2 regions of the Massilia sp. CMS3.1 genome follow, and region 2 is predicted to be linked to the other one. Evidence: riboswitches for the same ligand, from Rfam matches in the RefSeq annotation. Region 2 holds a riboswitch; the other holds the start of a gene.
The links. Region 2 has a riboswitch for thiamine pyrophosphate ahead of ACHAC9_RS06700 (TonB-dependent siderophore receptor). Riboswitches for the same ligand answer to the same signal wherever they lie in the genome.
Positions count from the first base shown of each region.

Region 1: it holds a riboswitch for thiamine pyrophosphate, as region 2 does, so the genes downstream of both, thiC (phosphomethylpyrimidine synthase ThiC) here and ACHAC9_RS06700 (TonB-dependent siderophore receptor) in region 2, are expected to answer to the same signal.

Region 1 is NZ_JBIMES010000012.1:38,290-45,093, forward strand. It holds gene thiD (bifunctional hydroxymethylpyrimidine kinase/phosphomethylpyrimidine kinase) at 1-245, opposite strand, end outside; gene ACHAC9_RS18380 (thiazole synthase) at 242-1,024, opposite strand; gene thiS (sulfur carrier protein ThiS) at 1,038-1,253, opposite strand; gene thiC (phosphomethylpyrimidine synthase ThiC) at 1,256-3,169, opposite strand; TPP riboswitch at 3,238-3,340, opposite strand; gene ACHAC9_RS18395 (hypothetical protein) at 3,446-3,856, opposite strand; gene ACHAC9_RS18400 (hypothetical protein) at 3,888-6,005, opposite strand; gene ACHAC9_RS18405 (valine--tRNA ligase) at 6,240-6,804, shown strand, end outside.
Region 2 is NZ_JBIMES010000003.1:161,849-168,652, forward strand. It holds gene pnuC (nicotinamide riboside transporter PnuC) at 1-340, shown strand, start outside; gene ACHAC9_RS06695 (AAA family ATPase) at 337-861, shown strand; gene ACHAC9_RS06700 (TonB-dependent siderophore receptor) at 858-2,978, opposite strand; TPP riboswitch at 3,066-3,163, opposite strand; gene ACHAC9_RS06705 (DUF535 family protein) at 3,256-4,215, opposite strand; gene ACHAC9_RS06710 (glutathione S-transferase) at 4,491-5,189, shown strand; gene ACHAC9_RS06715 (MFS transporter) at 5,228-6,430, opposite strand; gene ACHAC9_RS06720 (LysR family transcriptional regulator) at 6,533-6,804, shown strand, end outside.

The DNA.
Region 1 (6,804 bases), on a different contig from region 2:
CCGGGAATGCCGATTTTCACTGCACGGATGTCGCACACCGCAAGCAGCGCCTCGGCCTGGCGCAGCACGAAGCCGGCATCCACCGGCGCCACCGCGTGCACGCGTTCGTTGTCCTGCACCGTCAGTGCTGTCGCCACCGGCAGCGCGTGCGCTCCCTGCGCGGCGATCGCCAGCACATCGGCCGCCAGGCCCGCGCCGCCGCCGGGATCGAGCCCGGCGAAGACCAGTACGCAAGGCACGGTCATGCGAGGCGCCCTTCGAGCGGCGACGAAGGCGCGGCTGCAAAGCGCTTCGGCATGCGCCCGGCGAGATACGCTTCGCGCCCCGCCTGCACGGCCAGCTTCATCGCGCGCGCCATGCGCACGGGTCTGCGCGCATGCGCGATCGCCGTGTTCATCAGGACACCGTCGCAGCCGAGTTCCATGGCGATCGCCGCATCCGAGGCAGTGCCGACCCCGGCGTCGACCAGCACCGGCACCGTGGCCTGCTCGATGATGAGCGACAGGTTCCACGGATTGACGATGCCCATGCCCGAGCCGATCAGGGACGCAAGCGGCATCACGGCGACCACGCCGATCTCCTGCAGGATGCGCGCCTGGACCGGATCGTCGCTGCAGTAGACCATGACGTCGAAGCCGTCCCGCACCAGGGTCTCGGCCGCGCGCAGGGTTTCCGGCATGTGCGGGAACAGCGTCTTCTCGTCGCCCAGCACCTCGAGCTTGACGAGCTTGCGGCCATCGAGCAGTTCGCGCGCCATCTGCAAGGTATAGACCGCATCGGCTGCGTTGTAGCAGCCGGCGCTGTTCGGCAGGATCGTGAAGCGGCCCGGGGGCAGCACATCGAGCAGGTTCGGCGCGTCCGGGTCCTGGCCGATGTTGACGCGCCGGATCGCCACCGTCACGATCTCGGCGTCGGCCGCCAGGGTCGCAGCGCGTGTTTCATCGAGGTCGCGGTACTTGCCGCTGCCGACCAGCAAACGCGAGCGGTAGGTTTTACCGGCGATGATGAGGGAGTCTTCGTTCATGGGTCCAGTCCTTTCAGCCGCCGCCGATGGCGCGTACGATGTCCACCCGATCCCCGGGTGCGAGGGGCCGCGCTTCCCACTGCTGGCGGGGCACTACCTGGCGGTTCACCGCCAGCGCCACCGCCCCGCTCAGGATGCCGAGCGCGCCCACCAGGTGGCCCAGCGTCTGGCCCGCGGGCAGGCGATACGGTTCGCCATTGAGTTCAATCTCAAGTTCAATCGCGCGCATGTTCATACCTCGCGGTACAGCTTCGCACCGCCGCGCACGAACTCGATCGCCTTTTCCCCCATGCCCAGCGCCAGCGCTCCCTCTTCCGGGACGCCACGCGCGGCGGCGTAGGCGCGCACGTCCTGGGTGATCTTCATCGAGCAGAAATGCGGACCGCACATCGAGCAGAAGTGGGCGACCTTGCCCGACTCCTTGGGCAGCGTTTCGTCGTGGAAGGCGCGCGCCTTGTCGGGGTCCAGGCCGAGATTGAACTGGTCTTCCCAGCGGAACTCGAAGCGCGCTTTCGACAGCGCGTTGTCGCGGATCTGCGCGCCGGGATGGCCCTTCGCGAGATCGGCGGCGTGGGCGGCGATTTTATAGGTGATGATCCCGTCCTTGACATCGGCCTTGTCGGGCAGGCCGAGGTGCTCTTTCGGGGTCACATAGCACAGCATGGCGGTGCCGTACCAGCCGATGTGGGCGGCGCCGATGCCCGACGTGATGTGGTCGTAGCCGGGCGCGATGTCGGTGGTCAGCGGCCCGAGGGTATAGAACGGCGCCTCGCCGCAGCCTTCCAGCTGCAGGCGCATGTTCTCGCGGATCAGGTGCAGCGGCACGTGGCCGGGTCCCTCGATCATGGTTTGCACATCGTGTTTCCACGCGACCTGCGTCAGTTCACCGAGGGTGGCCAGTTCCGCCAGCTGTGCTTCGTCGTTGGCGTCGTAGATCGAACCGGGGCGCAGGCCGTCGCCCAGGCTGAAGGCGACGTCATACATCTTCATGATGGCGCAGATGTCCTCGAAATGCGTATAGAGGAAGGACTCCCTGTGGTGCGCCAGACACCACTTGGCCATGATCGAGCCCCCACGCGAGACGATCCCCGTCAGGCGCTTGGCCGTCATCGGCACGTGGGCCAGGCGCACGCCGGCGTGGATCGTGAAATAGTCGACGCCCTGCTCGGCCTGCTCGATGAGCGTGTCGCGGTAGATCTCCCAAGTGAGGTCCTCGGCCTTGCCATGCACCTTTTCCAGCGCCTGGTAGAGCGGCACGGTGCCGATCGGAACCGGGCTGTTCCGCACGATCCATTCGCGCGTTTCGTGAATGTGCTTTCCGGTCGACAGATCCATCACGTTGTCGGCGCCCCAGCGGATCGCCCAGGTCATCTTGTCGACCTCTTCGCCGATCGACGAGGTCACGGCCGAGTTGCCGATGTTGGCGTTGATCTTGACGAGGAAGTTGCGGCCGATGATCATCGGCTCGCTCTCGGGATGATTGATGTTGGCCGGGATGATGGCGCGTCCGCGCGCGACTTCCGCACGCACGAATTCCGGCGTGATCACGTCGGGGATACTCGCGCCGAAGGACTGGCCCGGGTGCTGGCGGCCCAGCAGTTCGGCCGTGCGCTTTCCCATCGGGCCGCTGTTTTCCAGCTGCGCCAGGTATTCCTGCCGGCGCAGGTTCTCGCGCAGGGCGACGAATTCCATCTCGGGGGTGATGATGCCGCGTCGCGCATAGTGCATCTGGGTGACGTTGCTGCCCGCTTTTGCCCGGCGTGGTGTGCGTCCCAGCCCGAAGCGCAGCGCGTCCAGGCCGGGATCGCGCAGGCGCTGGGCACCGAAGGCGGAACTCGGGCCGGGCAGCGCCTCGGTGTCGCCGCGCGCGGCGATCCAGTCGGCGCGTAGTGGCGCCAGGCCGCGCCGGATGTCGATCGTGGCCGCCGGGTCGGTGTAGGGGCCCGACGTGTCGTAGACGAACACCGGCGGGTTGGGCTCGCCGCCGAAGCTGGCGGAGGTATCCGATTGGGCCACCGCGCGCATCGGCACCCGGATGTCGGGGCGGCTGCCTTCGATGAAGACCTTGGTCGAATTGGGAAACGGTGCAATGGCGGCCAGGTCCACGGTGGCGGTGGTGGCGTCGAACTTCAGTGGTGCGTTCATGCGGCTCCTTTGGGCAGGAGCCAGCAAAGGAGTCGCAGAAGACCGTCCGGGCGCGTGTGCGCGGCCGGCAGGACATCTCGAAGCTTCCCTTCGCTGGCATTATCCAGATCAGGTTCAGAGGGTATTTCTCACCCGCGCTTCAATTGATGCGCAGGACCCCTAGCGTTTGCTGCCATATCGGCAACGGGCTCAGTATAGCCCAACTATTTGCCGGTGTGCTGCTGTCAGCCTCTTTTTTACGGCAGTGGCGCCGCGCCGGCAGTCGACGCGCGCAGGTCACATCATGGGCGGCTCCGCGTTCAGCGGCAGCAGATGCAGTTCCCCGTCGATGAGGCGCACCTCGACGAACGGGGTGTGCCCCGGCGTGATGTCCTGGGCCGCTTGCGGCCCGTTCTCGATCGATACTTCCAGCCGCACGGTCGGCGCCTCGGTCGGCACCTCGATGGCATCGGCACGCGAAATGCTCCAGTCCGTGCTGACGCCGGCCCGGTGGTACACCTCCTTGCCATCGACCCGCACGGTCACTGTGTTGTTCTGGAAGCCATCGCCCAGCCTCACGCGTAACATCATGACTGCCCTCGCATTCTCGGTTGTTGCAACAAGCGTGCTGGACAGGCCGCGGTTATTGCAGGCCTGTCCAGCCAGTAGCGCCACCAGCACGACGACACTCCAGAGCTGACGCGCCATGATCCCCCCCTTTTCTTCCAGCCCCGATCCATCAGGACTTCTTGCCAGCGCGCGTGGACGCTGCCGCCAGGCTTGCCTGCGCCCCCTTCTCATCGCCGATCATATTCTGGGCAGAGGCCAGGCAGGACAGCGCCTGCTTGCTGGAGATCGGATCGAGCACCGGGCTCTCGGCCATCCGGGACAGCAGCGCGATACTGGCATCAGGCTGGGCCTGACGCACGCTGACCGGTTTGCCCTCGCCGGCATTCACGGTCTTGAAGGTGCGCGCGGCATTTACGCCCTTGACCATCCTGACATAGCTCGCCATCCGATGGGCGTCGAAGCGCTCGAGCACTTCGTCGAACGCGTCGTTACCGGCGCGCAGGGTCTCGTTGTCCGAACCCTTCAGGTAGAGCAGCGCGCCCTGCGCTTCGCCCATGAAGAGGTCGGCCAGCTTGTCGTCGTCCTGGCTGACCGGATAACGCACCCGGATCGTCAGGATATCGGACAGCACCTGCGAGCCATCGAGCGCCGCATACGCGGCCCGCACCCGGTAACGTCCCGGCTGGTCGAAGTAGAAGCCGCCCTTGCCGTAGCCGATATAGGCGCTGTCGGCGATCTCGTCGCCCACGCCGAGCACGGCCTGGCGCTCGCCGACCAGGTGGTCGATCAGGGGCTCGTAGGCGCGCACTTCCCCGCCCGGCCGGCTGATCACGATCTTGACCAGGCCGTAGTTCGGATGCAGCCAGGTATGGGCACGGCGGCCACGCGTGTCGGTCGCCCGGAGTTTGAGCTCCAGCACGACCGGCTCGCCGAGCGCAAAGCTCTCTTGAAAAGTCGAGATCGCCAGCACCAGGCCCGAATCGTCGGAAATCGGGTCGGCCATCACCTCGCGCCCGAGCGAGGCGCCGACGATGAAATCGCTGCCGCCCATGATGACGTCGTTGCGGAAACCATGGCGCAGGTGGATCAGTTCCTCGTCGTCGAAACGGAAATCGAAACTGCTCCAGTAACCGGCCGCTCCGCCTTTCGGGTAATACCACGGGTAATTCATCCAGGACAGCGAGTCGGGCCGGTTCGGTTTCGGCGGCGAGGCATACTGTTTCTGCCAGGAGTGCATCAGGTTGAAGCAGTGGCCGAGTTCATGCACATAGGTGTAGAGCTGCAGCCGCTGCTGCTCGGCCGTGGTCCCGCCAACGCCCGCATGGAACACCGCGCACCCCTGGCGCTGCTTGCCGTCCTGGTCGAACATGATGCCGTACAGGCCGGATCCGAGATCGTGGTTCTGCGCGACCAACTGCCAGACGTACCATTGCTGCAGATCGCTCCAGAGCGAAAAATGCTGTTGCATCGATGCATGCAGCTCGGCATTGCTCCAGCTGGCGTTCGCGCCGGCGGCGCTGATGTCGATGACGTTGTTGCCAGCGGTCGGCGCCATGCCGATGCCGGCCTCGGCAAACGCACTGACGACGTTGACGTTGCGCGCAGTGCCGCCCGACGGCAGCATGCCGGTGTTGTAGGCGGAAAATGGAGAAGTCGTGACATCCGATACGCAATCCGTTTCGATGCGCACCGAGCGGTAGTGAAGCGAGGCAAACGGGCAATGATAGGACGCGCCCGGCGAATTGCTCACGGTGAAGAATTGCAAAGTTGCAGCTGCCTGCGGCTGGAAGAAACTCACCCGCGGTATCGTGACCTGCACCACAGGCGCCCCGGCCGCAAAGCTAAACTGCGCCTTTCCCTTGATGACGATCTGGGAAAATCCCACCGTGACGGTCGGACTGTCCACGATGAACGAACCGTAATAGGACAGCGTCCTGCCGACCATCTGGTAAAAGTCGCCGCTGACCCGCTTCATGGAGCGGCTGCGGTCGACGTCGACCCGCAGTTCGATCGAGAAGCTGCCGAGCGCACCGGCATAGCATCCGCTGACTGCCTTCTTGATGATGGGCACTTGCGGGAGAGGAATCTTGGGAATCGGAAATGGCGGTACATGCGGAACCGGGGCGGCTTCAGGTAGGGCGCCGGTCGGCGCGGTGTCGTGCGGCTCGCCGATACCCAGCTCGCCATTGGTCATGCCGGACACTTCTTCATACGACATATGGCCGTTCGGTTCGGCCAGCGCTTCGTCGCTTGCATTCTCCACCCCGGTTGGATCCAGTTGTGACATGTTTGCTCCTAGAAATGGCCTATCGTTATGGGCGTAGCCCGGGGCGGCGGTACCCGCCCTCATGCCGGCTGCTTTCCTTTGACCGCAAGGGAGATGCAGACGATTCGTCGAGGCCGCTGTTATTCGTAACGATTGGGAACGTGTTTAGACGCAAATCAAGGAATCTGGATCTGGGAAAGGCAATACGAGGTGACCTATAATGGTTCCTTTCGTACATTCAAACGCCATCACATCATGGAATTAGCCAAGTCTTTCGAGCCAGCCGACATTGAACAAACCTGGCGCGCCGAGTGGGAGCAGCGCGGGTACTTCGCCGCCACCATGGACGCCGACAAACCAGCGTTCAGCATCCAGCTGCCGCCGCCGAACGTGACGGGCACGCTGCACATGGGCCATGCGTTCAACCAGACCGTGATGGATGGCCTGACGCGCTACTACCGCATGCGCGGCTTCAATACCGCCTGGATCCCGGGCACCGACCACGCCGGCATCGCGACCCAGATCGTGGTGGAGCGCCAGCTCGACGCCCAGAAGATCTCGCGTCACGACCTCGGCCGCGACGAATTCATCAAGAAGGTCTGGGCGTGGAAGGAAGAGTCGGGCAACACGATTACCGGCCAGATGCGCCGCCTGGGCACATCGCCCGACTGGCAGCGCGAATACTTCACGATGGACGAGACGCGCTCGAAGACCGTGTCCGAAGTCTTCGTACGCCTCTACGAGCAAGGCCTGATCTACCGCGGCAAGCGCCTGGTGAACTGGGATCCGAAGCTCGGCACGGCCGTGTCGGACCTGGAAG
Region 2 (6,804 bases):
GAAGCTGGTCGTCACGCGTCTCTGCCGCGTCGGCTGGGCCTGGGTCCTGGCCGGCTGGGGCGCGGCCTTCCTGGTGCTGTCCTGGTTCCTGCGCACCTATACGAACACCGATGTTCCGCACATCGACGGCTTCCTCACCGCCGGCAGCCTGGCCGGCCAGCTGCTGCTGGCGCGTAAAAAGGTCGAGAACTGGCATGTCTGGCTGGTGGTCGACGTGCTGTATGTGGGCCTCTACATCTTCAAGGACCTGCATGTGACGGCGCTGCTGTACGCGGTGTTCGTGGTGCTCGCCTGGCGCGGCCTGCGGACCTGGAGCAAGCTGGCGCGGGTGGCGCCATGACTGTGCGCCGCATTGCCGTGCTAGGCGCCGAATCGTCCGGCAAATCGACTTTGTGCGGCGCGCTGGCGCGGCGCTACAGTACGGTATGGGTGCCCGAATACCTGCGCGAATTCGTCGACACGCACGGCCGCGTGCCCTTCGAGTCCGACCAGTTCGGGATTGCGCGCACCCAGCGTGCGCGCGAGAACGCCGCCGTTGATGGCGCGAACGAGTTCCTGTTCTGCGATACGACGCCGCTGATGACGGCGCTTTACAGCCAGGTGTACTGGGGCAGGGTCGACGCGCAGCTGGCGGCGCTGGCGGCGACCCACGACTATGCGTTGACCCTGGTGACGGCGCCCGACACGCCCTGGGTGGCGGACGGCCTGATGCGCGAATCGGAAGAAGTGCGCCAGCGCGTATTTTCGATGCTGGTGCAGGAACTGGACGCGCGGGGATTGCGCTTCGTGCTGCTGGAAGGGGACCTGCCGCACAGGCTGCGGCAGGTGGAAGCGGCCTTGAAAGTGCTGAAGCCTCTTTAAAAGTCGAACTGCGCCGACACGCGCAGCGTGCGCGGCGCGCCCGGCAGCAGGTAGCCGCCCAGGTCCTGGGTGACGTCGCGCCAGTAGAACTTGTCGAACAGGTTGTCGACGCGCGCGCGCAGCGTGACAGCCGTCGCACCCATCTTCATGCCGTAGGCCGCGCCGATACCGGCCACGTGGTAGCCCGGCACCTCCACCGTGTTCTCGGGGTCGAATGCCTTGGTCCCTGCGTACTGCCACTGGCCGTTGAGCTTCAGGCCCGGCACGCTTGCCGGCGCATATTCGGCCCAGACGGTGCTTTTGAACTCCGGCACGTTGGTCGTGCGCTTGCCTTCGAGCGCCGGCTCGCCCGTGCCTTCCTGCCGTGCGCGCAGCGCCAGCAGCGAGGCGCCATAGGCCAGGCTGCCCGCATTGCGCTGCGCCGTCAGTTCCAGTCCGCGGTGATTCTGCTCGCCGTTGCGGACGAATACGTTGTCCGCATTCGTGTATTCGAGGCCGCGGCTGATCTGGAACAGCGCCGCGCTGACCGACACGCCACTACCCAGCATGCCCTTCGTGCCGAGTTCGACCTGCTTCGAGCGGCTCGCGGCGAGCACGGTGTTGGCGTTATCGGTTTCGATCGGCGCGACTTCGCCCGGTTCCATGCCGTGCGCGACAGTGCCGTAGACATTCCACAGCGGCGAGACGCGGACGACCAGCGAGGCGTTCGGCAGCGCATACGAGCTGCGGCTGGCGGTCGGTCCGAGTGCGGTTTCCGGCGTCTGCACGCTGTTCGACTTCACGTATCGCAGGCCGGCGTGCAGGGTCAGCGCGGGCGTCAGATTGATTACGTCCTGCACGAAGAGCGCGCGTTCACGGTCGCTGTAGCGCTCCGAGACCGGGCCGGTGCGCGGGTTGCCGGGCGCCGGATCGGTGACGCGACTGGCGTAGATGTTGCTGTAGCCGGCGTAGTCGTAGACATAGTCGCCGTAGCTGTTATTGCGCTCGGCGTGGCTCGCGCCGATCGTGAGCGCGTGGCGCAGGGCGCCGGTGGCGAAGCGGCCGTGCACCAGGGCCTGGATCCCGAACGGCGTCTTGCGCTCGCCCGTGCTCTGGTAATCGTAGACGTCGAAGTCGCCGTTGGAACAGTAGCCCGGGTAGTAGCCCTCGCCCTCGTTGCTGCAGCCGTAGGGGAAGGCGGTGTAGTCGTCGCGCTTGAACCAGTGCTTGTTGGCCGTGACCGAGGCGCGCCAATCGGGGTTGATCCGGTAATCGAAGCGCAGGCCGAGGTTGGCGCTGTCGGTGTCGACCGGTTTGGTCCAGGGCTGGGCGTTGAGCAGGGTCTTGGGTGACACGCCGCGCGGCAGGTCGACCCCGCGAATGAGCTGGTAGCCCGGCGCCGTGATTTGCTCCTTGTGCTGGAAGTCCATGTCGAGCTGCAGCAGCGCGTCGGGCGTCACCTGCCAGTCGAAAGCGCCTGATGCGAACTGACGCTTGCCGTCGGCGCCGTCGATGTAGGAGCGCAAGCGTTCGGCGGCCGCATTGATGCGGTAGCCGAAGCGGCGGTCTTCGAAGCGCCCGCCGATATCGAACTCGCCGAACAGCGTACCGCGCTCGCGCGCCTCGATCGTCACCGAGCGCAGCGGCTTGTCGGTCGGACGTTTCGTGACGAAGTTGACCAGGCCGCCGGGTGCGGCGATGCCGGCCTGCAGGCTGGCGACGCCCTTGAGCAGCTCGATGCGTTCCTTGTTTTCGAGCGGGACCTGGGCGTCGCCCGGGATCACGATGCCGTCCTTGCGGTAGCCCGAATTGTTGTTCAACTTGAAGCCGCGCACCGAGAACTGCTCGGCATAGCCGACCGCGTTGTAGGCGTCGCCGACCGAGGCGTCGTACTGCAGCGCTTCGCTGCTCGAGCGGATCGACAGGTCCTGCATCTGGCTGCGGCCGATCGCTACCACCGAGGCGGGAATGTCGATCAGCGGCAGGTCGGCAAAGCTGCCGATGCTGACGCGGTCGGTCGCGGCCCACTTGCTGCCGGTGACCACGACCGAGGCCATTGGCTCGGCGGACTGGGCGTTGGCGGTGTAGGCCTGTGCGAGCGCACAGGCGAGGATGGAACAGGTGAAAATGGGTTTCATTGTTTGCTCACGGATCGAGCGACGCGGGGACGCGGCGCTTTTTTAGTAAAAGCCGGAGCCAACGTGCGGGAAGGGCAAACAAGGTGTGAACTGCTTGGCGCGCTTTCCTTCGCTGGCATTATCCAGATCAGGTACGAAGGGTATATCTCACCCGGAAACATGTTCCAGGACCCCTAGCGAGCCGCGAGTGTACCACGGGTTTTTCAACCCGTGGTGGTTCTGCCAATAATGATCAAACAGATGCGCACCGCCGGGTGGGCCGGGCCGGTGCGTGCGCTCACACCTCCGCCGTTTCCCGAAACGGCGCGGCATGCGCGTGGTGCGAGCGCGCGTGCAGCAGGTGGCGCTGCAGCGTCGAGCGCGTGCTGGTCTCGATCGCACGCCAGTTGTCGCGGCGCAGCGCGGCGCGCTTGCGGTGCTTCGAGGGCATGTCGGCCAGCGGCTTCAGGTAGAAGGGCAGCGCCACCAGCCAGGTATCGCCGGGCAGCTCGACGCCACCGAGGATCTTCCAGAAGCCGTCGTATGCATTCGCGAAATGCTTGATCTCATCCGGGTCATAGGCGATGTGCGCGGTGCACTTCACGGCCACCACCTGATCCATGCCGACCGCCTGCGCCAGGCCCTGCATCGCCGCGAAGCAGAAGAAGCTCGGCGAATTGTTCGGGAAGCACTTCTCGAAGGCGTCGAAAGCCTCGCCCGACTCGGTCCAGCGGCCCTGGTTGCGGGCGACGAAGGGCACCAGCGGCGTCGGCACGCCGACGATCCTGCCCTCGACCCAGGAGAACGACAGGCGGTGCAGCACTTTGTCGTCGGCCACCAGCGCAATCGTCAGGTCGCCTTCCGCATTCATGCGCGAGGCTATCTCGAGCCGGATCAGGAAATCGTGATCGCCGACCGCCTGCTGCCACAGCGTCAGGCCGCCGGCCGCATACACGGCCGCCTTGTAGGCCGCGTCGAACGTGGTCTCTTCGAAGCGGTAGTGCGACAGCACGCATTGTACGCGCTGGCGGCTGCTCAAGCCCTGCAGCAGATAGGCGCTGTGGCTGAGGTGGTGGAAAGGGTCGTCGTTGGGCTGCGTCATCACGTGGTTGCGGTAGACGTCGAGCTGGCACAATGCGGCATGGTCGCGGTAATACCGCAGCACGCGCGCGCTGCGCAGCACCGACAGCAGCCAGGACGAAAAGCGCAGCTTGCTGCGGCGGGCGAGCCAGTAGCGGGTCAGGTGAGCCAGGATCATGGGGCGCTCCGTGGAAGACGGCGGGTTGCGGACAAGCTCATGGTGTCCCACACGGGCGTTCCCGGAGGTGCGTTTACTCAAGGGGAATAGATTCTCTGGGGCAATATTTTTGGCGGACTCATCCCCGCCCTGCGTGTGCATCGAACGCATCTTGGTTTTCTTTCAGGATTCTTTATTTTGGGAAAGCATTCTTTATTGCAAGATTAACACGATCTGCGCGCGGCCTTGCAAAATTCTGTTTCATACTCGCGGTGACACGGCTGCGGAGGCGACGTATGGCATGTGAACTGTTTTATTGGCCAGGCATCCAGGGCCGCGGCGAATTTGTCCGGCTGGCACTCGAGGAGGCGGGGGAGGAGTATGCCGACGTGGCCCGGGGGGCGGGCGGCGTCGACGCGCTGATGGCGGTGCTGAAGGAAGGGCCCACGCCGAGTTTTGCGCCGCCTTTCCTGCGCACCGACGGCATGACGATCGGCCAGACTGCGGCGATCTTGATGTTCCTGGGCGAACGCCACGGCCTCGCGCCCCAGGATTCGGCCGGGCGCCTCTGGACGCACCAGTTGCAGCTGACGATTGCCGACCTGGTGAACGAGGCGCATGACACCCATCACCCGGTCGGCAACAGCTTGTATTATGAGGACCAGCAGGAGGAAGCGCGCCGCCGGGCAAGCGAGTTCACGTCGGCGCGCATCCCGAAATTCTTCCATTATTTCAGCCACGTGCTGGGCGAGAAGGACTACCTGCTCGGGCTCCAGATCACCTACGCCGACCTCTCGCTGTTCCAGACCCTCGAGGGGCTGGACTATGCCTTCCCGAAGGCCACGGCCCGCGCACTGGCGCGGCACCCGAACCTGGCGGCGCTGCGCAGGCGCGTGGCCGAACGTCCGCGCATCGCCGCTTATTTGCGTTCGCCGCGCCGGATTCCCTTCAACGAAGAAGGTATTTTCAGGCGCTATCCGGAACTCGACTGTTAAACCTCCGTCCCGATCCAGCCCGAGATCCTTTTGCTTGATTAAACGAGTTCTGCTTCTTTGATAATGGCCGGCTTCATTGCGGCCTCGCGTTTGTCCAGCCGGCCGGCCAGTGTGGTCAGTGCCAGCGCGCCGAGCACGATCAGGGCGCCGATCGGCGGCGTGGCCATCAGGCCGAGGTGCTCCAGGATCAGGCCGCCGCCCCAGGCGCCCAGTGCAATGCCGAGGTTGAAAGCGGCGATGTTCAGGCCGGATGCCATGTCGACCGCCTGCGGGACATCGCGTTCGGCACGCTGCACGACATATAGTTGCAGGGCCGGCACATTGCCGAAGGCGACCGCGCCCCAGGCCAGCACGGTGGCGACGACCAGCACCGGATGCGGCGCGGTGAAGCTGAGCACGGCGAGGACGCTTGCCAACAAGGCGAACACGATCTGCAGCGCGCGGATCGGTCCCTTCTTGTCGGCCAGGCGGCCGCCCCAGATATTCCCGGCCGCGACCGAGACGCCATACACCAGCATCACCAGGCTGACACTGCTCGGGGCGAAGCCGGCCACGTCCTGCAGGATCGGCGCCAGGTAGGTGAAGGCGATGAACGAGCCGCCATAGCCGAGCGTGGTGATCGCATACACCAGCAGCAGGCGCGGCTGCCTGAGGACGGCGAACTGCTTTGCCAGGCTGGCCGGCTTGGCACCGCCGATGGTCGGCGGCACCAGGATCGCGCTGCCGATCATGGCGACGATGCCGAGCGCGGCGACCGCAAGAAAGGTCGACTGCCAGCCGAACTGCTGGCCGATCCAGGTGCCGAGCGGGACGCCCGTGACGAGCGCCACGGTCAGGCCGGTGAACATCAGGGCAATCGCGCTGGCTGCCTTTTCCTTCGGCACCAGGCTGGTGGCAATCGTCGAGCCGATCGAGAAGAACACGCCGTGGGCGAGGCCGGTCAACACGCGTGCGGCCATCAGGGCGGCGTAGCCGGGTGCGATCGAGGCAACCAGGTTGCCGGCCGTGAACAACAGCATCAGAGCGATCAGCAATTTCTTGCGCGGGATGCGGGCGGTGAGGGCAGTGAGCAAAGGCGCGCCGATGGCAACGCCAAGCGCATACACGCTGACCAGCAAGCCGGCGGATGGGACGGACACCCCCAAACTGGCGGCAACGTCGGGAATCAAGCCGACGATGACGAATTCGGTGGTGCCGATGGCAAAGGCGCTCAAGGTGAGCGCCCAGAGGGCAAGGGGCATGGTGACTCCTGGGGCAAGGGATGAAGAGGCATGCAGTTTGCACGTGGCGAACAAGAAGAAAAATCCCTTGCCGTACAATAGACTTTTGACTGGGAGTCACGAATGATCGATGTAGATTCATTGATTGCATTCTCCGCCGTCATGGATGCAGGTTCCTTTTCCGGCGCCGCCGCGCGCCTCGGACAGACTCCCTCGGGTGTGTCGCGCACCATCGCGCGCCTGGAAAAGCACCTCGGCATGACGCTCCTGCACCGGACCACGCGGCGCCTGCAACTCACCGACGAGGGCGCATGGCTGCTCGAGCGCGCCCGCACGCTGCTGGCGGACCTGGCCAATACCGAAGCCGAGGCGGCCGCGCGCCGCTCCCAGCCCGC